3 regions of the Photobacterium sp. J15 genome follow, and region 3 is predicted to be linked to each of the others. Evidence: riboswitches for the same ligand, from Rfam matches in the RefSeq annotation. Region 3 holds a riboswitch; each other region holds the start of a gene.
The links. A riboswitch is a leader RNA that binds a small molecule or an ion and turns the genes downstream of it on or off. The one in region 3 is predicted to bind thiamine pyrophosphate.
Positions count from the first base shown of each region.

Region 1: linked by a shared signal. The riboswitch ahead of thiD (bifunctional hydroxymethylpyrimidine kinase/phosphomethylpyrimidine kinase) and the one ahead of thiC (phosphomethylpyrimidine synthase ThiC) in region 3 are both predicted to bind thiamine pyrophosphate.
Region 2: linked by a shared signal. The riboswitch ahead of thiB (thiamine ABC transporter substrate binding subunit) and the one ahead of thiC (phosphomethylpyrimidine synthase ThiC) in region 3 are both predicted to bind thiamine pyrophosphate.

Region 1 covers NZ_CAWMUI010000002.1:741,846-749,851, forward strand. The annotation lists gene AACQ93_RS20200 (ABC transporter substrate-binding protein) at 1-156, opposite strand, end outside; partial or broken gene AACQ93_RS20205 (ABC transporter permease) at 218-931, opposite strand; gene AACQ93_RS20210 (ABC transporter ATP-binding protein) at 1,053-1,838, opposite strand; gene thiD (bifunctional hydroxymethylpyrimidine kinase/phosphomethylpyrimidine kinase) at 1,861-2,688, opposite strand; TPP riboswitch at 2,777-2,874, opposite strand; gene AACQ93_RS20220 (FAD-binding oxidoreductase) at 3,022-4,614, opposite strand; gene AACQ93_RS20225 (N-acyl amino acid synthase FeeM domain-containing protein) at 4,887-5,525, shown strand; gene AACQ93_RS20230 (PhnA domain-containing protein) at 5,580-6,152, opposite strand; gene AACQ93_RS20235 (hypothetical protein) at 6,537-7,025, shown strand; gene AACQ93_RS20240 (S1 family peptidase) at 7,233-8,006, shown strand, end outside.
Region 2 covers NZ_CAWMUI010000001.1:3,398,136-3,406,141, forward strand. The annotation lists gene leuA (2-isopropylmalate synthase) at 1-330, shown strand, start outside; gene leuB (3-isopropylmalate dehydrogenase) at 333-1,421, shown strand; gene leuC (3-isopropylmalate dehydratase large subunit) at 1,445-2,884, shown strand; gene leuD (3-isopropylmalate dehydratase small subunit) at 2,897-3,499, shown strand; gene AACQ93_RS15165 (DUF547 domain-containing protein) at 3,738-4,526, shown strand; TPP riboswitch at 4,670-4,776, shown strand; gene thiB (thiamine ABC transporter substrate binding subunit) at 4,919-5,866, shown strand; gene thiP (thiamine/thiamine pyrophosphate ABC transporter permease ThiP) at 5,880-7,469, shown strand; gene thiQ (thiamine ABC transporter ATP-binding protein) at 7,469-8,006, shown strand, end outside.
Region 3 covers NZ_CAWMUI010000001.1:56,653-64,658, forward strand. The annotation lists rRNA gene AACQ93_RS00275 (23S ribosomal RNA) at 1-665, shown strand, start outside; rRNA gene rrf (5S ribosomal RNA) at 755-870, shown strand; tRNA gene AACQ93_RS00285 (tRNA-Asp) at 914-990, shown strand; tRNA gene AACQ93_RS00290 (tRNA-Trp) at 1,027-1,103, shown strand; fluoride riboswitch at 1,394-1,457, shown strand; gene AACQ93_RS00295 (voltage-gated chloride channel family protein) at 1,543-2,913, shown strand; TPP riboswitch at 3,017-3,114, shown strand; gene thiC (phosphomethylpyrimidine synthase ThiC) at 3,251-5,176, shown strand; gene thiE (thiamine phosphate synthase) at 5,173-6,423, shown strand; gene AACQ93_RS00310 (HesA/MoeB/ThiF family protein) at 6,413-7,174, shown strand; gene thiS (sulfur carrier protein ThiS) at 7,182-7,403, shown strand; gene AACQ93_RS00320 (thiazole synthase) at 7,404-8,006, shown strand, end outside.

The DNA of each region.
Region 1 (8,006 bases), on a different contig from region 3:
TTCGGCAAACCAGCCTTTTTCTTGGGCAAGGATGATTGGGCCGTGATTCGGGTTAACAAACCAGTCCAGTATCAGGCTGAGTTTTTCTGCCGCGGCGTTAAATGAGACGACGGAAAGGGATAAGGCTGCGATGCTGTGAAGTAACTGTTTTTTCATTAAAGATTCCTTTATGAAGTGATTATTGTTGTGTGGTTTATTTTTGCGTGTGCGATTAAGCTTATTTTTCCTGCCATGGAATCGCTTTCTTAAGCAGTCTGTCGGCAATGAAATAGAGGCTGACTGAAAACAGTGCCAGGATAAAAAGGGCGGCGAACATTTCGTCCACAAACATCCGGGCATTGGCCTGTAACATCAGATAACCGAGGCCTTCGCTGGAGCCGACCCACTCACCGATCACGGCACCGATAGGTGCGACAACAACGGCGACTCGAATGCCGGAAGCTAGGGCGGGTAGCGCAGCAGGCAAGCGGATGTGTCGTAGAAGTTGCCAGCGAGTCGCCCCCATGGTTTTTGCCAGATCCAGATAACCGCTCGGTGTTTGACGTAATCCGTCATAACAACAGGTTGTGACCGGGAAGAAGATGATCAGTGCTGCCATAACAATTTTTGATGCCATTCCGTACCCAAGCCAAAGCATCAGGATAGGGGCAATAGCAAAAACGGGGATTGCCTGACTGGCTATTAAAATCGGTAATAGCCAGCGACGAAGCGGCGCAAATAACAACATTTGCAGGGCGAAAAATAGTCCCAGAATTAACCCTAGTGCTAACCCTAAAATGATTTCAGAACCGGTTACGAGCGTGTGGTGCCAGAGAATATCGTAGCGCTCAATGATCTTGCTGAAGACAGCAAGCGGCCCCGGCAAAATAAACGGAGGAAGTTCCAGTAAGCTGACAAGACCTTGCCACAAGACGAGCACGCCCGACGAGCTCAATATGGCTCGTTTGCCTGACGCTGATATACGTTTGGTGAACTCTGCTGAAGGCTGGTTTGAAACGACGGAAGGTGTTGGTTTCTCAGCTTTTGATGTCAGCGATGCTGAGATAGGAAGATCAGACATAATCTTTCTCCAGTAGCTCAATGATGGTTTGTTGATGATGAGCTGTTTCAGCATCAAACTGCCTTGGAGGTATTTTCTGCGGCACTTGCAGCTTGGTTAGCTGTACAGGTTTTCCGGACATGATGTAAATATTGTGTCCCAGCCGTAAGGCTTCTTGCGGATCGTGAGTGATCAGCAGAACGGTACGTTCCTTGAGTAGTCGCGCAGAAAGGCTCTGAAGCTTATAGCGTGTAACGGCGTCAAGTGCTGAAAAGGGTTCATCCATCAGCACCAGCGGTTTGTCTTGCATCAGTGTTCGGGCAAGCGCAACTCGCTGGCGCATTCCCCCTGAAAGCTGGTGCGGCATTGCTGATGCGTATTGAGCGAGGCCGACAGCTTTAAGCAACTCATGTGCTTTTTGTATCTCAGGCTGATTATTAGATGTATTGGTGGAGGCTCCGAGGTGAAGGCCGAGGCAGACGTTATCAATAACAGACAGCCAAGGCAGCAGAAGATCCTGCTGCGCCATGTAAGCAATACGCCCTGACAACGGCAGGCAATCTGACGTAATCAGTTCGCCATTCCAGGTGACTTGCTCATCCATCAGCTCAGCAAGAAAACGGAGCAGGGTAGTTTTTCCGCAGCCACTTTTGCCCAGAAGACAAGTCCACTGGTTTGATGGCAACGACAGATTTAGCTGGGAAAATAGTTCCTGTTCTGCATCGTTAAAAGCCAGAGATACGTTTTTCAGGCGCACGGAAACGCCAGGCTCAGTCAGAGCCTGTTGATTAGTATTCATTGTAGTTACTCGGTTTTAGCGGTTATTCAGCTTTAAAGTGTCCGGCAAAGAAATGGTGAACCGGTCCGTGACCTGAGCCTATTTTAAGATCGCTGGCATGAAGAATGGCTTGAGTAATATAAGCTTTGGCATTCTTTACAGCGTCGATCAGTTCATGCCCTTGAGCCAAGTAAGAGGCGGTTGCGGATGAAAGGGTGCAACCTGTACCGTGGGTATTTTGTGTATTGATTCGAGGGGTACTGAGACGAATAACATCATCTGCCAGTATTAATAGATCTGTGCTGTTTTCATCCTGTTCAAGATGTCCGCCTTTCAGCAGAACTGAACGGGAACCAAGCTCGCGTAATGCGGTGATCATCGCATTCATATCCTGCTCAGTCTTTGGTAACTCTGCACCAGTCAGTGCTGCCGCTTCTGGCAGGTTAGGGGTAATGACATCCGCCATTGGTAGCAGTTCAGTTTTCAGGGTGGAAATGGCTTCTTCTTGCAAAAGGAGATCGCCGCTGGTGGCAACCATCACAGGATCAACAACCAGAAACTGGGGCTTGTACTCATGTAGCTTTGTCGCAACCGAGCGGATGATGTTTGCGTCACTGAGCATACCAACTTTTACCGCTTTCACGTCAATGTCACTGAAGACGGCATCAAGCTGTTGTTCTACAAACGAAGGGTCGACAGGATAAATACCGGATACTCCCAGCGTGTTTTGTGCTGTAAGCGCAGTGATAACTGAGCAGGAGTAGCCACCAGTTGCGGAAATAGCTTTGATATCGGCCTGAATGCCGGCACCGCCACCGCTGTCAGAGCCGGCAATAGTTAAAGTGATAGGTGTTTTAGATGGAACTGCCATAGCGACTACCCTTATGTGTAGTGCGCAGGGTAGCAGGTATCGCTGACAAGGTGTCGGATCACTGGTGATACAGTGGTTGGCATCTGAGAGGATACGTTTGCTAGTTCCCTACGCCATTATTAAATGGATCAGGTTCAACGGGTCCCACCGAAGTGGTCTCAGCCATAGGCTCCCCGACTAACATACAGATTATATTCTGTTCAATTAACAGCACTTTAGGCTGCTATTTGTTGTTGCGTTATTCTAACCATGTTTAATGTCATTGAGCAATACAGGTAAGATCTTTCGCTCCAACTTTAATCAATATATGAGAGTTGTACTGATTGGTTGTATCTATGACTCAGTCAGTACAGGCTCTGCTTCCGTGTTTTGAGCTTGTTCACCCATTATGTCACTGGGTTCTGTTTTTCCTGATTCAGGAGAGCCTGTCATCCAGTATTTGCCTGGCGACAAGATATTGTTTGGATCGACAGCCAGCTTCAGGTTGTTGAGCAGTTTCAGGTTAGATGAGGCAATATAAGGTTTAATGACATCGAACATACCTGAGCCGCTGCGGTATGGGCAAAATCCGGCTGTAAGCAGGGCATTATCCAGTTCTTTGTGGAAATCTCGTGCTTTAGCTATTTCATCTTCTGTTTTACCGAAGCGAATATTAGCGATCATGACCACAGCTCGCTCACTGACATTGGTCAGGCTGTACCGCTCTTCATAGCCATATTTTTCGAAAACCTGATGGCAGACAGACAGCATCTCTTTGATGTCTTTTTTTGAGAAACTGCTGACAGCACAAATCCAGCGGAAGCAGGCAGGAAAATCAGAGGTTTTCATTTCGGATGTGGCTTCAGGATGGTCAAGAAGAGTTTTGATCGCGTCATCAGAAGGGATGCCTTTTTTGAGATCGATCACCAGCTGTAGTCCGTATAAGGCCGGAGATTTCAGGTGCTCATTGATTTTACAAAGGACTCCCCAACGGAAATCATCCATCATGAAAACTCTTGCGCGAGGCAGGTGTTGCTTGATGGTTTGTTTAAAGTATTTATAGCGTGCTTTCACAATCGACCTAGGGCCGGCTAAAGAGGTCGTCAGAACCCAGGCTCCGGCAGCTTTAGATGCCAGTTCACCGACAGCACGTGTCATGCTGACTGTATGAACACCGCTGGTTACAACGCCTTTGAGTTTTAGTTCTGCAATTGTTGAGACCATTTCCGGGGCATCGGCTTCATCACGGCACATCACCATGACGGTTGCCTGATATTCCGGCTTTGGCTGAAGCGCGATCGTCATATCAAGGACAATACCAAGGTTTGATTGCGAAAACAGACCGTTAAGAACAGGTCCGATACCATAAGGGTAGAGGTGTTTTGCTTTGCTGGAAGGGAACATCTCCATACCGGTGGTGATGATTTCACCATTAGGAAGAAGGACTCGCATAGAAAGTACATTGCTGAAGCGATCACTGTAATCAGTATGACCAAAGCCACGCTCAAGCAGGTTGCCGACCACACTGGTATGTGAACCGGCAGCGGTAATATCAAGCTGAAGAGAAGAATTAATGTTTGTCAGTGCCTGATGGAGCTGCAATTGAGTAATGCCCGGTTGGACTCTGACATAGGCGTGCTCTTCATTGATTTCTAAAACTTCAGATAAGCGGCTGAGGTTGATAATAACCTGTTTAGAGCGGGTGCCCTGAGCTGTGCCATATCCCCAGTTGCGTCCCTGGGCTACAGGGTGAATTTCAAACGAATATTTATTTGCTGCCTGTACTGTTGCTATTAGCTGTTCTTCGTTTTCAGGCCAAACCACAGCAGATGGGTAAGTTATGCTGCCGTTCAGAGCCAAAGCATATTCACTGAGAGTTTCCTGGTTGTGGTTGATTTGATGGCCGGTGTAGATCCCGGAGAGAACAGAGAATAACGCAGTATCCATATTCGATTTTCCTACTGATGGTGACAAAAAACATGCACCGGTGAAGTTGTTATCTTTATTTAACAATGGGTTAGTGGGGTATTTTGCAGGAAAAAAGAAAATAAACAGTTTAAATCATCATGATATGTGAAGCGTATTGCACAAATGTTTTGTTATATCTGACAATCGTGAATTAATTTGGATAATGGTTTATGAGCAGAACAGAGAATTGCTCCGGCGCATTGTATTCATTTTCTGTAGCCCGGAGGGTAAATTGAAAATCTGGAATCCCTATGCAATATGACAATCTGACAAACCACATTTGTCGAACTGAAGAAGAAAAGATCACAGCATATAATATTCGTTATCAAGCTTATACAACCGTTGGTTATAACCCTGTATCTACTCGCGGCTTATTTTCAGATGAGTTTGATGAGAAGCCAAATAATATTACATTTCTTTTAAAAGATAATGGTAAGCCTTTTGCTACGGTCAGGGGGAGTATATTACATCGTCCACTGGGCTGGGTTGATATTCCCTGTAAAGGAGGATTCGAAACGGAATTTGCTGAACTTGAAGAAGAGTTTGATACCATCATTGAAATGGGGCGCCTGGCGGTAATTCCAGAAAAGCGAGGTCTGGCGTCGATAGCTCCTTTGGCGTTGTTCAGCAATATTTATATGGTGGCTGAGCGATTTGGAAAAACTGCGATCGTTTGTGGTTCAAGCAAAAAACATAAGCGTTTTTATGAGCGACTCGGTATGAAAAGCATGTGCGATTTTGCACCACGGCCAAATACAGCAATAGACTTAACGTTGATGATGAAAGAGCTGAATCTAGATGAATTTATCAAACGCGGTTATTTGGATGAAGCAACGATTCGTCGATTGATTCCGTCTTTCCCTGAGGAATTATTACCAGAAGTTATATAAAGAAAAAGGCGCTTAATGCGCCTTTTTTCTGCTTGTCTCAAGACAAGTCAGCGATTACATCTTACGGCAGTATTCCGCGATGATAACCATGTTTGTGCCAGCTGCTTTACCAGAGATGTGCAGTGGGTTGTTAGTCAGGCGAATACCGCGTACAGCTGTACCCTGCTTGATTACAAGGCTCGAACCTTTAACTGGCAGATCTTTGATAATAGTAACGTTGTCACCGTTTTGTAGCGGAGTACCATTTACGTCAACAGTTTTAACTGAATCCAGCTCTTCAAGAGCGATGCCTTTCTCTGCCCACTCAACTGTGTCTTCTTCCATGTACATCATATCCAGCAGATCCTGAGCCCATGTTTCAGAAGACAGACGCTTAAGCATACGGTAAGCCATTACCTGTACAGCAGGAACCTGGCTCCACATGCTGTCGTTCAGGCAACGCCAGTGTGTTTGATCCATTGCTTCCGGATCTTCGATTTGAGTACGGCAAGTGTTACACACCATTACACAGCTACCAGCAGTTGTGTCAGGAGAAGCTGGTACTTCAAATACGCTCAGGTTGTCTTCAGAAGAACAAAGCTCACATTTTGCGCCAGAGCGCTCTTTAACGATATTTTCGATACTCATAAGGAAGTGTCCGTAGATTTATTGTGGCAATATTATGCACACCAATAGACGATAAGGGAAGAATTCAGGCTAGAGATCACAATTATTCATCACACATATGTGGTTTTTAGTATAGTAAATGACCACTTTCAGGCTCTTGACCAGTATTTTCTTTCAGATAAGTAAAAGGCTGACTCTTAAACATTGAATAGTATAAGTCTGTGTTTTGGCACTGAAACAATGCTCTGATAATGTGCAACTCGTGGCGTTTATTCTTGTGTGTTGGCGTTATTTTTCCTTGGATAATGTGGACTAATAATCGATTTTTAGTGAGTTTGGAACAATGTGAAATAAAAGCTAAAGTAAACATTGCCTTGTCAATTATTATTAAACATAGGGACTATGATGAAAAAGGCTATTTATTTGTTATCTGTGCTGGCGTTAGCAGGTTGTAATGAGGATGATATTAAAGATTTAGCAGAGGGGAATACTAAGGTATTTGCTGTAACTGGTGCTAACGTACAGAGTAAAATGGGGACAATCGACCCGGGTTATTATGATATCAAAACTATAACTGAAGGTATGAGCAGCACCCCGGACAAACTCCCGGTAGGAGCAAAGTCGACGCTGGCAAATTTAGGTATTGATGTTGAGGGTGAAGGTTGCGGAAAGATCGATATTACGCCGCCTTTGTGCTTCGAAGAGGGGAACTCTGATAGCTGCCTACCTTCCGAAATTAATATGTTGGGACTGGCTGTTTACACTATTGATTTGGATAAAGTAAAAACTGCTTCAGAGAACGGTTTTTATCCGACATTAGCAACTGATCTTGGTGGGCTATACGTTGATATCAGTTATCGGGAAGTCAGTTGCGACTACTTAAAGAGTTTATAAATAATTGTCTAATGACATCATAATTAAGAGCTGCCTCATTATTACTGAGTCGGCTCTTTTTGTGAATAAACACTAAAACAGTATTTGTTTTTTGTAATTCCTTTTGAAAATAAAACGAAGTTGTTCGCAATATCTTCCTTTCCATTATTCAGATCACAGCCTGAATGGTAGTTTGAATACCATATTTGTTCCTAAGAGTAGTGTTAAATGAAGTTGAAACAGCTGTCGGTTGCCGTTATCTTTTCGATGTTGATGCCTATTGCTTCTGCTAATGATGTTGTTCCGTTTGTTGTTGGTGGTGAGCCTATTCAGCCGCCGTCTTCAGAAAATTGGATGGTTTCTTTAAGGTTGACACCAAAACAAAACATGCATTTTTGTGGAGGCTCTATTATTGATGCCCATTGGGTATTAACGGCAGCGCACTGTGTAGTTCATTCGCGTGATTCCGGATATTTTGTCTTACAGCCTAATCAGCTAAATGTCATGGCCGGGACGTGGGATAACTCAGTTACTGACTTTGAAAATTTATATTCAGTTACCCATGTTGTTGTTCATCCTGACTACTCGCCTGATGCGAAAATTCAACAACAGACTGTTCCGGGCGATAGTACAACCTTCGAGCTGAAATCAATAGCTTTAGATAATGATGTAGCTTTAATTCGTGTTGAACGTGCTTTTAGTAATACTAACGCTGCATCTATTAAACTGGCAGCGCCGGAAGAGGCTGATGAGATAGATAATCGCTTAGGTAATGAGTGGCAAGAGCACCATAGGCCTGAAAATACAACAGTATTTGGATGGGGGGCTATAGATACTGCTGCGCAAGTTTCCACTAGTCAATTATTATCGACTTCTCTGTCTTATATTCCAATGCCAGATTGCTTTAAGCGTTTGGAACTTGGTAGCGAGATAAATGCAATTATCGACAGTCCGGTAAATAGAACTAAGATCTGTACATTGCCGCCTAAAATTATCTCCACA
Region 2 (8,006 bases), 3.3 Mb from region 3:
AGCATCAAACTACAGTGCGGCGATGAGGAAAAATGCGAAGCTGCGGTTGGTAACGGCCCGGTAGATGCACTTTACCAGTGTATCTACCGCCTGACAGGCTACGAGATCGTACTGGATAAATTCGACCTGACAGCCAAGGGCGAAGGGGAAGACGGCCTGGGCCAGGCGGACATCATCGCCAACTACAAAGGCCGCAAATATCACGGCACCGGACTGGCGACCGATATCGTCGAAGCGTCCGGACAGGCGCTGCTACACGTAATCAACAGCATTCACCGCGCTGAACAAATTGCAGAAATCAAACAAAAATCCCATATGGAGACAGTATAACCATGGCAGGTACATATAAGATTGCCGTTCTACCGGGTGACGGTATTGGCCCTGAAGTCATGCAGCAGGCACACAAGGTGCTGGCTGCGGTTCAGGAAAAATTTGGCTTTAGCCTTGAGTGCAATGAATACGATGTCGGCGGCATTGCCATCGACAACCACGGCTGTCCGCTGCCGGACTCAACCCTGAAAGGCTGTGAAGCTGCCGATGCCATTCTGTTCGGCTCGGTTGGCGGCCCGAAATGGGAACACCTGCCGCCGAATGACCAGCCGGAACGCGGTGCCCTGCTGCCGCTGCGCAAACACTTCCAGCTGTTCTGCAACCTACGTCCGGCCCAGATCCACACAGGCCTGGAGCGCTTCTCGCCGCTTCGGGCTGATATTTCCGAACGCGGCTTCGACATTGTGGTAGTACGCGAACTGACCGGCGGCATCTACTTCGGCCAGCCGAAGGGCCGCGAAGGTGAAGGTCCACTGGAAAAAGCCTTTGATACCGAGGTCTACCACCGTTACGAAATCGAACGTATCGCCCGGATCGCGTTTGAGTCCGCCATGCTACGCAACAAGAATGTCTACTCAATTGATAAAGCGAATGTGTTGCAAAGCTCTATCTTATGGCGCGAGGTAGTGGAAGACGTTGCCAGGGACTATCCGGAAGTCACCCTGAACCACATGTACATCGACAATGCGACCATGCAGCTGATCAAAGATCCTGCCCAGTTTGATGTCATGCTGTGCTCCAACATTTTCGGCGACATCATCTCCGACGAATGCGCCATGATCACTGGCTCGATGGGCATGTTGCCGTCTGCCAGCCTGAACCAGGACAAATTCGGCATGTACGAACCGGCAGGCGGCTCTGCACCGGATATTGCAGGCAAGAACATTGCCAACCCGGTAGCTCAGATCCTGTCCGCTGCCCTGATGCTGCGCTACAGCCTGGGTGAAGAACAGGCCGCCCGTGCCATCGAACAAGCGGTATCCCAAGCGCTGGAAGCCGGCGAGCTGACAGCCGATCTGGCAGGTAGCAGCCCGGCACTGAGCACCAGTGAAATGGGCGACAGGATCGCCGCCTATATCCGCCAGGCCTAACGATAACAAGGAGCAATCGAGCAATGTCAAACACACAAGCAAAAGCGCCGAAGACGCTGTATGAAAAAGTATACGATGCCCACGTTGTTGTCGCGGCACAAGGCGAGAACCCGATCCTGTATATCGACCGCCATCTGGTGCACGAAGTAACTTCACCACAGGCTTTTGACGGCCTGCGTGAAAAAGGCCGCCAGGTACGCCAGACCGGCAAGACCTTCGCCACCATGGATCACAACGTATCGACCCAGACCAAAGACATCAAAGCCTCCGGCGAAATGGCCCGGATCCAGATGGAAACCCTGGCTAAAAACTGCAAAGAGTTCGGTGTCACCCTGTACGACCTCAACCATAAATACCAGGGTATCGTCCACGTTATGGGGCCTGAGCTGGGCATTACCCTGCCGGGCATGACCATTGTCTGCGGCGATTCCCACACCGCAACTCACGGCGCGTTCGGCTCACTGGCCTTCGGTATCGGTACTTCTGAAGTTGAACATGTGCTGGCAACCCAGACCCTGAAGCAGGCCCGTGCCAAGACCATGAAAATTGAGGTAAAAGGCAAGGTAGCACCGGGGATCACCGCCAAGGATATTGTGCTGGCGATCATCGGCAAAACTACCGCGGCAGGCGGTACCGGCCACGTCGTCGAGTTCTGCGGCGAAGCCATTACCGACCTGACAATGGAAGGGCGGATGACCGTCTGCAACATGGCCATTGAACTGGGTGCCAAAGCCGGACTGATCGCGCCGGATCAAACCACCTTCGACTACATCAAAGAGCGTCACTTTGCCCCGAAAGGTGGCAACTTCGAGGCCGCAGTCGAATACTGGAAGACACTGAAAACTGACGAAGGCGCCCAATTCGACACCGTTGTGACTTTAGATGCCAAAGACATCAGGCCTCAAGTGACCTGGGGAACCAACCCGGGCCAGGTGATAGCCATTGACGAAGCCATCCCGTCGCCAGAGAACTTCACCGATCCGGTAGAAAAAGCCTCGGCAGAAAAAGCGCTGGCCTACATGGGGCTGGAAGCCGGCAGAAAGCTATCAGATTTTAACATCGACAAAGTGTTCATCGGCTCCTGCACCAACTCCCGAATTGAAGATATCCGTGCCGCTGCTGCAATCGCCAAAGGCCGCCAGGTTGCCCCGAACGTCCAAGCGCTGGTTGTGCCGGGCTCCGAGCAGGTCAAAGCCCAGGCCGAAAAAGAAGGGCTGGACAAGATTTTCATCGAAGCCGGTTTTGAATGGCGCCTGCCGGGCTGCTCTATGTGCCTGGCAATGAACAATGACCGCTTAGGCCCGGGCGAGCGTTGCGCTTCGACCAGCAACCGTAACTTCGAAGGCCGTCAGGGCCGTGACGGCCGTACCCACCTGGTCAGCCCAGCGATGGCTGCAGCCGCGGCCTGCGCCGGCCATTTTGTTGATATTCGTACCCTGGAAACCGCAACGGTAACGGCATAAGGAGAGGAAAAAATGACAGGTTTTAAACAACATACCGGTTTGGTCGTTCCTCTGGATGCAGCCAATGTCGACACCGATGCCATTATTCCGAAACAGTTTCTACAGAAAGTCACCCGAACCGGTTTCGGCAAGCACCTGTTCCATGACTGGCGTTTTCTTGATGATGCCGGGCAGCAGCCAAATCCGGATTTTGTCCTGAACGCTCCGCGCTACCAGGGAGCCAGTATTTTGCTGGCGCGGGAAAACTTCGGTTGCGGCTCATCACGAGAGCACGCTCCGTGGGCTCTGGCAGATTACGGCATAAAAGTGATGATCGCCCCGAGCTTCGCCGATATTTTCTACGGTAACGCCATCAACAACCAGATGGTGCCGGTACGCCTGACCGAACAGGAAGTCGATGAGATTTTCCAGTTCATTGAAACCAACGAGGGTGCCGAAGTTACGGTAGATCTGAAGAGCATGACCGTCACTGCCAACGACAAGGAATACCGTTTTGAAATTGACGAATTCCGCCGCCACTGCCTGCTGAACGGCTTGGATAACATCGGCCTGACCCTGCAGCATGAAGACAAAATCGCCGAGTATGAAAGTAATATCCCGGCTTTTCTTGCCTGACTATTCAGCCACACACCTGAATAGTTGATAAAAGTAAGCAGTAACAAACTCACGCCCCGGTTCATTCTCCGGGGCGCTTTCTTTTCTATCACTTATACCAAACGGAACAATAACCTTTTTTCATCACCTGTTTTCTTCTCCATAATTAATTGCAGAAGAAACAAATGAAAGACATTCGCCCCTGACAGGGTCATCTGGTATACCAAAATGAATAATTTGCTCTGACTAAGGACAGCCCATGCGACTGCTACTTACTTTTATCCTGCTTATCTCCTCTGCCCTGAGCCCGGTACTGGCGGCCCCCAAAGCCGACCTGTGGCCATTCTGGCAAAAAAGCAACGAGACAAACACAGCGATGATTGACCACAGCCGCTGGCAAAAGATGCTGGACACCTATCTGGTGGAGCTGCCCCAACAAACCCTGTTTCGCTATCACGCAGTCTCCGATAACGACAAATGGGAGCTTGACCGCTACATTCGCCAACTTGCGACCATCGATCCCCGTCAGTATTCAAAACCGGAGCAGTTTGCCTATTGGGTCAACCTTTATAATGCCCTGACCGTACGACTGATCATCAATAACTACCCGATCAAATCCATCACCAAACTCGGCGGCTTCTTCAGCTTCGGGCCATGGGATGAGGAGCTAATCACGGTTGCCGAGCAGGCGTTGTCACTCAATGATATAGAGCATCGCATCCTGCGCCCGATCTGGCGTGATGCCCGGATTCACTATGCGGTAAACTGCGCAAGCCTCGGCTGTCCGGACCTGCAACCCGTCGCCTTTACAGCCGACAACACGGAAACACTACTCGAACAGGCCGCCAGCCGTTTCATAAACAGCCCTAAGGGCGTGGAAATCAACGGCAACCGCATTCAGCTGTCATCCATTTATGACTGGTACGGCAATGACTTCGGCTCACAACGCGATCTGCAAAAGCACCTCAACCAGTACCACAAAGGACAACCTCTGCAACTGAATAATGTCAGCTACGACTATAACTGGTCACTCAATGAGGCGAAGTGAGCACAAACTAATTAACCATATAATCTGACAGTTATTTTTCAGCCTGCCCTGTATCGGCACAACCGTCACAGATGCGGATCAATATTCTGCGTACACTCTTGTATTGCGCTGGCAACCAGCGACATAGCGCATTACAATAGCTCTCGTTCTCATTGGGGTGTCCGACCTAAACCGGACTGAGACTGCAACCGCAGAACCCACTGAACCTGAACCAGATCATGCTGGCGTAGGAATTGAGATAATACCGACCACAATCAAGTGTCAGCGTCGCAGCACGATGCCGGACGCCTTTTCTCAACCCTGTGCCGCTCATATTTATCCCCCTTGCGGGAAGCAAGGGTATTTAGGAGCGCATAGTGAACAAACTTCTTCCGACTTTAACCCTGTCGCTGATGGCTGGCTCTGCCATGGCCGCAGAGACCCTGACTGTCTACACCTACAGCTCATTTGCCTCAGACTGGGGACCGGGCCCGGCGATTGAAAAAGCCTTTGAGGCTCAGTGTGGCTGTGACCTGGAATATGTCGCGCTGGAAGACGGCGTATCGATCCTCAACCGCTTGCGCCTTGAAGGTAAAGGTACCAAGGCAGATATCGTGCTGGGGCTGGATAACAATCTGTTGAGTGAAGCGAAGAAAACCGGCCTGCTGGCTGAACATAACGTTGATACCAGTAAAGTCACCCTGCCAAACGGCTGGACGGACACCACATTCGTCCCTTATGACTACGGCTACTTCGCCTTTGTTTATAACTCAGAAAAGCTGGCCAATCCGCCGAAAAGCCTGAGCGAACTGGTTAAGCGTGACGATCTCAGCATCATCTACCAGGATCCGCGTACCTCTACTCCAGGCCAGGGCCTGATGCTGTGGATGAAATCTGTCTATGGTGACAAAGCTGATGCCGCCTGGCAGCAACTGGCGAAAAAAACCGTTACTGTCACCAAAGGTTGGTCCGAAGCCTACAACATGTTCCTGAAGGGCGAATCAGATCTGGTGCTGTCTTACACCACATCTCCGGCTTACCACATCATTGCCGAAAACGAAGGCAAGTATAAAGCCGCTGACTTCAGCGAAGGCCACTATATGCAGGTCGAAGTCGCCGCCAAGCTCAAGAACAGCCAAAATCAAAAGCTGGCCGATAAGTTCCTGTCGTTTATCCTGACGCCGGAATTCCAGTCGGTGATCCCAACTGGCAACTGGATGTATCCTGTCACCGAACAGGCGCTGCCGAAAGGCTTTGAACAGCTGACACTGCCAGCTAAATCACTGGAATTCAGCGCCGAGGAAGTGGCCGCTCAACGTCGTGGATGGATCCGTGAATGGCAACATGCCCTGACCCAATAATGGCTACCGACCTTTGAATACCCGCGTTACCCAAATTCTGCCCGGCATCGTCTCTGCCGGGCTGATTGTCACTCTGGTGCTCTGCGCTATCTCAGCCCTGATCAGCCAGGCCAACGAACTCAACCCGTTCTTCATCTGGCAGGATCCTTACCTGCGCCATGTCGCCGGCTTCAGTTTCTATCAGGCCCTGTTATCCACGATATTGAGTGTGATCCCGGCCATCCCCGCGGCATATGCCCTGTCACGGCGAAACTTTCCCGGACGCAGCCTGTTATTACGTTTGTTTGCCATGACTCTGGTGCTACCTGTGCTGGTTGCGGTATTCGGCCTGCTGGCGATTTATGGTAAGAGCGGCCTGCTGGCTGAACTGTACCAGCATTTCGGAGAATCCCTGCCATTCTCTGTTTATGGTCTCAACGGCATACTGCTGGCGCACGTTTTCCTTAACTTCCCGCTGGCAACCCGACTGTTACTACAGAGCCTTGAAGGGATCCCGTTCGAGCAGCACCAGCTAGCTGCCCACCTTGGGATCAAAGGCTGGCATAAGTTCCGCTTTGTCGCCTGGCCCAGGCTGCGCCAGCAACTGCCCCATGTCATAGGCCTGATCTTCATGCTTTGCTTTACCAGTTTTGCGGTGATCATGTCGCTGGGCGGCGGCCCTAAAGCCACCACGATTGAGCTGGCTATCTATCAGGCCTTGCGCTACGACTTTGACCTGGCCGGCGGTGCCATCCTTGCCCTGTGGCAGATGTTGATTTGCAGCAGTCTGGTGCTGATAACCCAGCGTTTTACCAAACCATTGTCGACCATGAGCGGCTCGGTATCCCGCCAACCGGAGAACTATCTCGACAGCTGGCAGGCAAAATCCTGGGACTGGCTGTGGATCGGCTTTGCTATTCTGCTGGTACTGCCCCCGATCCTGGCGGTTATCAGTGCCGGCCTGAACAGTAAGCTACCGACCCTGCTGGCAGAACCAGCACTGTGGCAGGCCGTAGCAAACTCGCTGAAAATTGCCCTACTTGCCTGTGTCCTGGCGGTCACCGCCGGGGTTGCGATCCTGCTGGCCAGCCGCCAATGGCGAATTGAGAAGAAAACACTACCCGCAGATGGTATTGAGCTGCTCGGCACCATTATTCTGGTCACGCCGGGACTAGTTCTCAGCACCGGGATTTTCCTGCTGCTGCGCCGGTACACCGATGCCTTCGAAGCCGCCTTCTGGGTGGTCGTCGGAGTCAACGCCCTGATGGCGCTGCCCTATGTAATTAAAACCCTCAGTCAGCCAATGCTGCATCTGGCCCAGCAATACAACCCACTGTGCCAGAGCCTGGGCATGCACGGACTGTCACGCCTGCGTCTGGTCGAGTGGCGCGCCCTGCGCAAACCACTGGCTCAGGCGCTGGCAATTGGCTTTGTACTCTCGCTGGGCGATCTGGGAGCGATAGCCCTGTTTGGCAGCAGAGATTTTCAGACCCTGCCGCTTTATCTATTCCAACTGATGGGCAGCTACCAGATGGATGCCGCCGCCGTCGCAGCCTTAATCCTGCTGCTCCTGAGCCTGGGACTTTTTACCCTGGTTGAAAAAATACTGATCCGGACACCATAATGCTGACCCTGAAGCAACTTAGCCACCATTACGCCCAGACAGGCCAGCCTACGCAGGCCGAACGTACGCGATACACCTTTGACCTTGAAGTTGAGAAAGGCGAAATCGTCGCCCTGCTCGGCCCGAGCGGGGCTGGCAAAAGCACCCTACTGGCGATGATAGCCGGCTTTCTGATGCCAGACAGCGGTAGCCTCACCATTGCCGGTCAAGCTATCAAGCACCAACCGTCTTCTGAGCGGCCGCTTTCACTGCTGTTTCAGGATCACAACCTGTTTCCCCACCTAACAGTATTCGAAAATATCGGCCTAGGAATACATCCGGGACTAAAACTCAGCCAGGAAGATAAGGACAACATTCAGGCCGCGGCTGCCAGAGTCGGCATTCAACAATATCTGGATCGCCTGCCGGAGCAGCTGTCCGGCGGCCAGAAACAACGTGTGGCACTGGCCCGCTGCCTGATCCGCAACCGTCCGCTGCTGCTGCTCGATGAGCCGTTTTCCGCTCTGGATCCGGCGTTGCGTAAAGAGATGCTGGAAC
Region 3 (8,006 bases):
TAGTTTGACTGGGGCGGTCTCCTCCCAAAGCGTAACGGAGGAGCACGAAGGTGGGCTAATCACGGTCGGACATCGTGAGGTTAGTGCAATGGCATAAGCCCGCTTGACTGCGAGAATGACGGTTCGAGCAGGTGCGAAAGCAGGTCATAGTGATCCGGTGGTTCTGAATGGAAGGGCCATCGCTCAACGGATAAAAGGTACTCCGGGGATAACAGGCTGATACCGCCCAAGAGTTCATATCGACGGCGGTGTTTGGCACCTCGATGTCGGCTCATCACATCCTGGGGCTGAAGTCGGTCCCAAGGGTATGGCTGTTCGCCATTTAAAGTGGTACGCGAGCTGGGTTTAGAACGTCGTGAGACAGTTCGGTCCCTATCTGCCGTGGGCGCTGGATGATTGAGAGGGGCTGCTCCTAGTACGAGAGGACCGGAGTGGACGAACCGCTGGTGTTCGGGTTGTGTCGCCAGACGCATTGCCCGGTAGCTAAGTTCGGAATCGATAACCGCTGAAAGCATCTAAGCGGGAAGCGAGCCTCAAGATGAGTCATCCCTGATACTTTAAGTATCCTGAAGGGCTGTTCAAGACTAGAACGTTGATAGGCAGGGTGTGTAAGCGCTGTGAGGCGTTGAGCTAACCTGTACTAATTGCCCGTGAGGCTTAACCATACAACACCCAAGGGGTTTTATAGGACTCCATGAGCACTTGAATGTAGTGCGAGAACATAGTCAGATTTTCCGAGATTGTAAGAATTTTGCTTGGCGACCATAGCATTATGGACCCACCTGATCCCATGCCGAACTCAGTAGTGAAACGTAATAGCGCCGATGGTAGTGTGGGGCCTCCCCATGTGAGAGTAGGACATCGCCAGGCTTCCAATTTAGGTTAGCGTTGTGAACGAACGTTAATCCTGAGTGGAGCGGTAGTTCAGTTGGTTAGAATACCGGCCTGTCACGCCGGGGGTCGCGGGTTCGAGTCCCGTCCGCTCCGCCACTTATTCAGACAAAGTTAAGTCTTAAAAACGACTACAGGGGTGTAGCTCCAATTGGCAGAGCAGCGGATTCCAAATCCGCGTGTTGGGGGTTCGAATCCCTCCACCCCTGCCATCTTTGAAGCCTCAGCAGAAATGCTGAGGCTTTTTTCGTTTATAGCTCCAATTGACAGAGCAGCGGATCCCCCTGATACCAAAAACAGCGCGAGTTAGGGTTCGAATCCCTTCTTCTCTGCCATCTATGAAGCTTCAGATTACGCGTCCCGGTTAAATGCTGGTTTTTGTTTCTGTGACCTTTCCTGCTTTATATCAAGCAAAAGCTATTTTACTGCCTGAAGGCAAAATTTAAGCTTGTTGCTTGCTGTATTTCCCGTTAGCATTCCCTTTTGTTGATGAACAGCCATGTTCATTACGGGTGATGGAGTTCCACCTTTAACCGCTCTACTGAGATGATGACTCCTGCTGTAGTAGGATAGATCCGTCTATGGTAGGGCTAAATCATTTGCCATAACGTCTATCCTGAAGAATTAACTTTGTAATGATAGATAACTGGTATGGCACACCCACTAAGCGCTAACCCCAAAACTTTTGTCCAGATCCTAAGATGGACACTTCTTATAATTCCTGTTGCCGTTATTGTTGGCTCTCTTAACGCCTTTTTCCTTTGGAGCTTAAGCTTCGCTACTGAGACCCGGATTGATAACCCTTGGCTGCTATATCTGTTACCGTTAGCCGGGATTGTGATTGTTTATTGCTACCGGAATCTGGGTAAAAACTCAGAGGGTGGTAATAACCTGATCATGGATGAAATTCATGAGCCGGGAGCTGGTATTCCAACCCGAATGGGGCCGTTGGTATTAATCACAACAGTCATCACTCACTTGTTTGGTGGTTCTGCCGGACGTGAAGGGACGGCCGTGCAAATCGGTGGTGCAACGACGCACTGGCTGGCTCGTTGTTTCAAGCTGAATGAAGCAGACACCCGCCTGATCTTAATTGCCGGTGTTGCAGCCGGATTTGGTGCTGTATTCGGTACTCCATTGACCGGAGCGATTTTTGCGCTTGAGGTGCTGGCTATTGGGCGTCTGCGCTACGACGCGATTATTCCTGCTCTGTTTGCCGCTATCCTCGCTGATGTTGTATGTAGTGCTTGGGGTGCACACCATACCCATTATCGGATCGACTTCCTTGAGACCATTACCTTGTTTGAGCATGCGGTGAAGGTCGATATTCTGATGGTGGCGAAAATTGTTCTGGCTGCCATTGCATTTGGTTTGGCGGGTTACCTGTTCGGTGAGCTTACCCATGCGTTTAAAGATATCTTCAAGGCAACACTTAAAAACCCTTACCTGATTGTGGTTGTCGGAGGTTTGATTGTTATTGGGGCGGTGCACCTGATTGGTAACTATGACTATATAGGCCTTGGTGTGTACTCAAGTCGTGAAGGTGGCGTCAGTATTTTAAGTGCTTTCCATGAAGGTGGTGCAGAGTGGTACAGTTGGTTGCTTAAGTTGCTGTTGACTGCGATTACCTTGGCTGCCGGGTATAAAGGCGGGGAGGTGACACCGCTGTTCTTTGTTGGTGCGACTTTGGGTAACACCATGGCATGGATACTTGGTGCGCCGGTTGATTTATTTGCTGCGCTTGGATTCCTCGCTGTTTTTGCTGCGGCGACTAACACTCCGCTTGCTTGTACCATTATGGGCGTCGAGCTGTTTGGTGCCGACCATATGCTTTATTTTGCGATTGCCTGTTATACCGCTTACTACTTTAGTGGCCATACCGGCATCTATTCTTCTCAGCGAGTGGCTGTACCTAAGTTGTTTGATTTAGACGGAGCACCGACGATTACCCATAAACTGGGTGAATTGCGAGAAACTCATTCATCACTTCTGAAAAATTTAGCGAAAAAGTTCAGTAAATAATTCTTAGGCCGCACAAATGTGCGGCCTTTTTTGTTTGGGCTTAAGTTCAATAATTTATGTGAATTACGCTTGCTGCCTGTAAGGTGCTTACCTATACTCATCACTTAACTTGTCGGAGTGCCATTTGGCTGAGACCGCTTTGCGGGATCCGTAGAACCTGATCGGGCTAATACCTGCGAAGGGAACAAGAGACAATTCATCTGTCTAGCTACACCATCGAAATCGATCGGCCGTAGCCGCAGTATTCAGACGACGCTGTACACCCTAAGTGTATGCCTCTTGTTTATGCACCCATCCGTCAAGCAACTTCCCTCTAATAAGATGAAAGGAAATTGCTATGTCGAATCGCAAACAAGCGAGACTGGAAGCTAAACAATTTATTGATTCACTCACCGTCCAGCCTTACCCGAAATCCCGTAAGGTGTATGTGGAAGGAAGCCGTCCTGATGTTCAGGTGCCGATGCGTGAAATAACGCTGTCGGATAGCCTTGTTGGTGGATCCAAATCAAACCCGATTTATGAGCCCAATGAACCGATACGGGTTTATGACACATCCGGTTATTACACCGATCCTGATTGCGACATTGATATCTATGCCGGCTTGCCTTCTGTCCGGGATGCGTGGATAGCAGAGCGTAATGATACCGAGCTGCTGGACGGGCTGAGTTCTGATTATGCTCTGAGCCGTTTGGTTGATGATACGCTGGATGAGCTGCGTTTTAGTCAACGAGCTTGTATCCGCAGAGCGAAGCCGGGGCATCGGGTTACTCAGCTCCATTATGCCCGCCAAGGGGTGATCACTCCGGAGATGGAGTTTATTGCGATCCGTGAAAACATGGGGCGGGAAAAATATCGAGATTCCACTCTGAATCTGCAACATCCGGGTATTAGCTTTGGCGCAAACCTGCCTGAAGATATTACGCCGGAGTTTGTCCGCCAGGAAGTGGCGGCTGGCCGGGCCATCATCCCTTCGAACATTAACCACCCTGAATCTGAGCCCATGATTATCGGCCGTAACTTTCTGGTTAAGGTCAATGCTAATATCGGTAATTCCGCCGTCAGTTCATCCATTGAAGAAGAAGTTGAAAAATTGGTGTGGTCGACCCGCTGGGGCGGCGATACGGTGATGGATCTGTCCACCGGGCGCAATATTCACGAAACCCGTGAGTGGATAATCCGTAACAGTCCGGTGCCGATTGGTACTGTGCCTATGTACCAGGCGTTGGAGAAAGTGAACGGCATTGCCGAGAACCTTAATTGGGATGTCTTCCGCGATACTTTGCTGGAGCAAGCCGAACAGGGTGTTGATTATTTTACAATTCATGCAGGTGTTCTGCTGCGTTACATCCCGATGACCGCAAAGCGAGTGACAGGAATTGTGTCACGAGGCGGTTCGATTATGGCCAAGTGGTGTCTGGCTCACCACCAGGAAAGCTTCCTTTATACCCATTTCCGAGAGATCTGCGAGATCTGTGCCCAATACGATATTTCCCTTTCCTTAGGAGACGGCCTGCGTCCGGGATCCATTGCTGATGCCAATGATGAAGCGCAGTTCAGTGAACTGCGAACCCTTGGTGAACTGACCAAAATTGCCTGGGAATATGATGTACAGGTGATGATTGAAGGGCCGGGACATGTGCCGATGCATATGATTAGGGAAAACATGGAAGAGCAGCTCAAGCATTGCCATGAAGCACCATTTTATACCTTAGGCCCGCTGACTACGGACATCGCTCCGGGTTATGACCATATTACTTCCGGGATCGGTGCGGCGATGGTTGGCTGGTATGGTTGCGCCATGCTTTGCTATGTCACTCCCAAAGAACATCTTGGATTGCCTAATAAAGAAGACGTAAAAGTGGGTCTGATCACGTACAAGTTGTGTGCCCATGCGGCAGACTTGGCGAAAGGTCATCCGGGAGCGCAAGTGCGTGACAATGCATTGTCGAAAGCGCGCTTTGAGTTTCGCTGGGAAGACCAGTTTAATTTAGGCTTGGATCCGGATACGGCCCGAGCCTATCACGATGAAACTCTACCCCAGGAATCCGGTAAAGTGGCTCATTTCTGCTCAATGTGCGGACCAAAGTTCTGTTCAATGAAGATCTCCCAGGAAGTACGCGATTACGCCAGCAATCTTGAACACAACAATGAGCTGGAAATTAAAGTACTTGATGAACCATTACAGGGAATGCAGCAGAAAGCCTCTGAATTCCGCGCCCGGGGTAGTGAGTTGTACCACCCTATTCAAGAGGATCGTCAATGAGCTCTTTATGTTTGCCCGATAGCCTGACACCGTTGCTGATGCATGTGGAACCCTTGCTGGCTGCTGCTGATAAGTACCAGTTGGGAGAACAGGTCAGTGTGGATTGGAGCGAGTCGGAAACAGTCGACATTCAGTTCGAAGAGCGTCAGTTCAGTCTGGTGTTTAACCCGGATGGGGCTGATATTACCGGGTATAAGGTATTGGATCAGTGGATTGCACCTTATCCGTCGGTAAGTGAAATGCAGCAGCAGGTTGCCCAAAAACCAAATTTAATTGTCAGCGGCCTGCCAACTGAGAAAGGGTGTATTGATATCTGGCACCACAATGGTGAAGCCAGAGCCGTGTATTGTCACCACGCCGGTGCCAGTGAGCCGCAGCGTGCGATGCTGATGGTTGCGCTGGCACTGGATTTTCCGCTGGAGGATGCGGTGACTCTGGCCCGGGCTCATGCTCGTGGCTATATGGAAAGCCACATGGATGGTTATGGTGAAACTGGCTGGCCGATGAGCCGTGAGCTGTTTCCCCGAGCTTTAACGGCTAACCACCCAGAAGCAGAAGACTTGGGGTGGACTTGCAAAGAAGCGGCTGTTGAGCCGTTTGCAGCGACAGATCCGGCGAAGCTTGCGCTATATCCGGTAGTGGATTCGGCCGAGTGGGTTGAGTGCTTGTTGGATCTGGGAGTTGCGACTACTCAACTGCGGATCAAAGATGAAAACGAGTCGACATTGGAAGCTCAGATCAAACAGGTGATCGCAGCCGGCAAAGCACATCAGGCGCAGGTATATCTTAATGATCACTGGCAGCTGGCTGTAGAGCACAAGGCCTACGGTGTTCATCTGGGGCAGGAAGATCTGGATACCGCTGATTTGGTTGCTATCCAGCAAGCCGGTTTGCGTCTGGGTCTTTCTACCCATGGTTATTATGAAATCCTGCGTGCTGCTGAATTTTCCCCAAGCTACATTGCCTTAGGCCATATCTTCCCGACCACCACCAAAGAGATGCCATCCAAGCCGCAGGGTGTTAACCGTTTAGCCTTGTATCACAAGCTGATTGGCGAGGCGTTTCCGACTGTTGCCATTGGCGGTATTGATTTGAGTCGGGCTGAAAAAGTCTGGCGTACCGGAGTGAATGGTATCGCGGTTGTCCGGGCTGTTACCCAGGCCGAAGATCCTAAAGCCGCTCTAGACGACTTTAATCAGCTGCTCGTGCGTCATGAGCCAGCCAAGGATGCAACGGATGCTGAGTGATCAGGCATTTTTGCGTTATAACCGCCAAATAATGCTGCCCGAAGTTGGTGAACAAGGGCAGCAATTGCTGGCGCAGGCCCAGGTGCTGCTGGTCGGTGCCGGTGGGCTGGGTTCTGCCGCGGCTTTGTATTTGGCCGGGGCTGGTATCGGTCACCTCATGATTGCTGATGATGATGAGGTGGACAGTTCGAACCTGCAGCGTCAGGTCATTTACCGCGACAGTCATCAGGGTCGGAGTAAGGCTTTGATGGCTGCCGAGCAAGTGACTGCTCTGAACCCGCATATCCGGGTACGTCCGGTACAGGCTCGGCTGGCCGGGCAGCGGTTGGCAATGGAGATCGCTCTGGCCGACGTGGTTCTTGATTGTTCCGATAATCTGACGACCCGGCATGCGATTAATCAGGCTTGTTTTAGTGCCGGCAAGCCTTTGATCTCAGGAGCGGCGATTCGCTGGCAGGGCCAGCTGATGTCCTTTGATTTTCGCCAGGGTCATGGCCCCTGTTACCACTGCCTGTTTCCACCTCGGCCTGATGTTTCGCCGGAGCCGCAAAATTGCAGCAGCTCCGGCATTGCCGGGCCTGTTGTCGGGGTGATGGGTAATATGCAGGCGCTGGAATGTATCAAGCTGTTGAGCGGAGCCGGGGAAGTCGCTTTCGGGACTTTGCTGCAGTTTGATGGCCTGACCATGGCATGGCAGCGATTTAATTTAACCCAGGATAAACAGTGCCCGGTCTGTGGCACAGGAGAATAAAACCGTTATGACAGCCACGCCGTCAGTGATTCAGGTACAGGTGAACGACAAGTCTGTCGAATGTCCGCAAGGACATAGCCTGACCGCACTGCTCAAGACACTGGATATGCCATTGCAGGCAACTGCGGTGGCCTTGAACGACTATATTGTTACCCGAAGTGAATGGGATAGTACCCAGTTGAAGACGGGCGACCGAATTGCCCTGTTCCAAGCTATTGCCGGAGGCTAAATGCTGACTATTGCTGATAAGACCTTTTCATCCCGCCTGTTTACCGGCACCGGCAAATACGCCAACAGCAAGGTGATGGCGGAATCCATTGTGGCTTCGGGATCTGAGCTGGTGACCATAGCACTTAAGCGGGTGGATATCGAAAACCGGTATGATGATATTTTGGCTCCTTTGCTGGAGGCTGGCGTCAACCTGTTGCCGAACACGTCCGGAGCGAAGAATGCTCAAGAAGCTGTATTTGCTGCCAAGCTGGCCCGTGAAGCGCTCGGGACTAACTGGCTGAAGCTGGAGATCCACCCGGACCCGAAATACCTAATGCCTGATCCGATTGAAACGCTGGCGGCGGCAGAGCAACTAGCCCGAGATGGCTTTATTGTGCTGCCGTATTGCCATGCCGATCCTGTGTTGTGTAAGCGACTGGAAGAGGTAGGTTGTGCGGCGGTGATGCCGCTGGGCGCGCCGATTGGTTCGAACAAGGGGCTGGCTTCCCGGGATTTCCTGGAAATTATCATCGATCAGGCCCGGGTGCCGGTTATTGTTGATGCCGGGATCGGTGCTCCGTCCCATGCTGCTGAGGCGATGGAGATGGGAGCTGATGCGGTA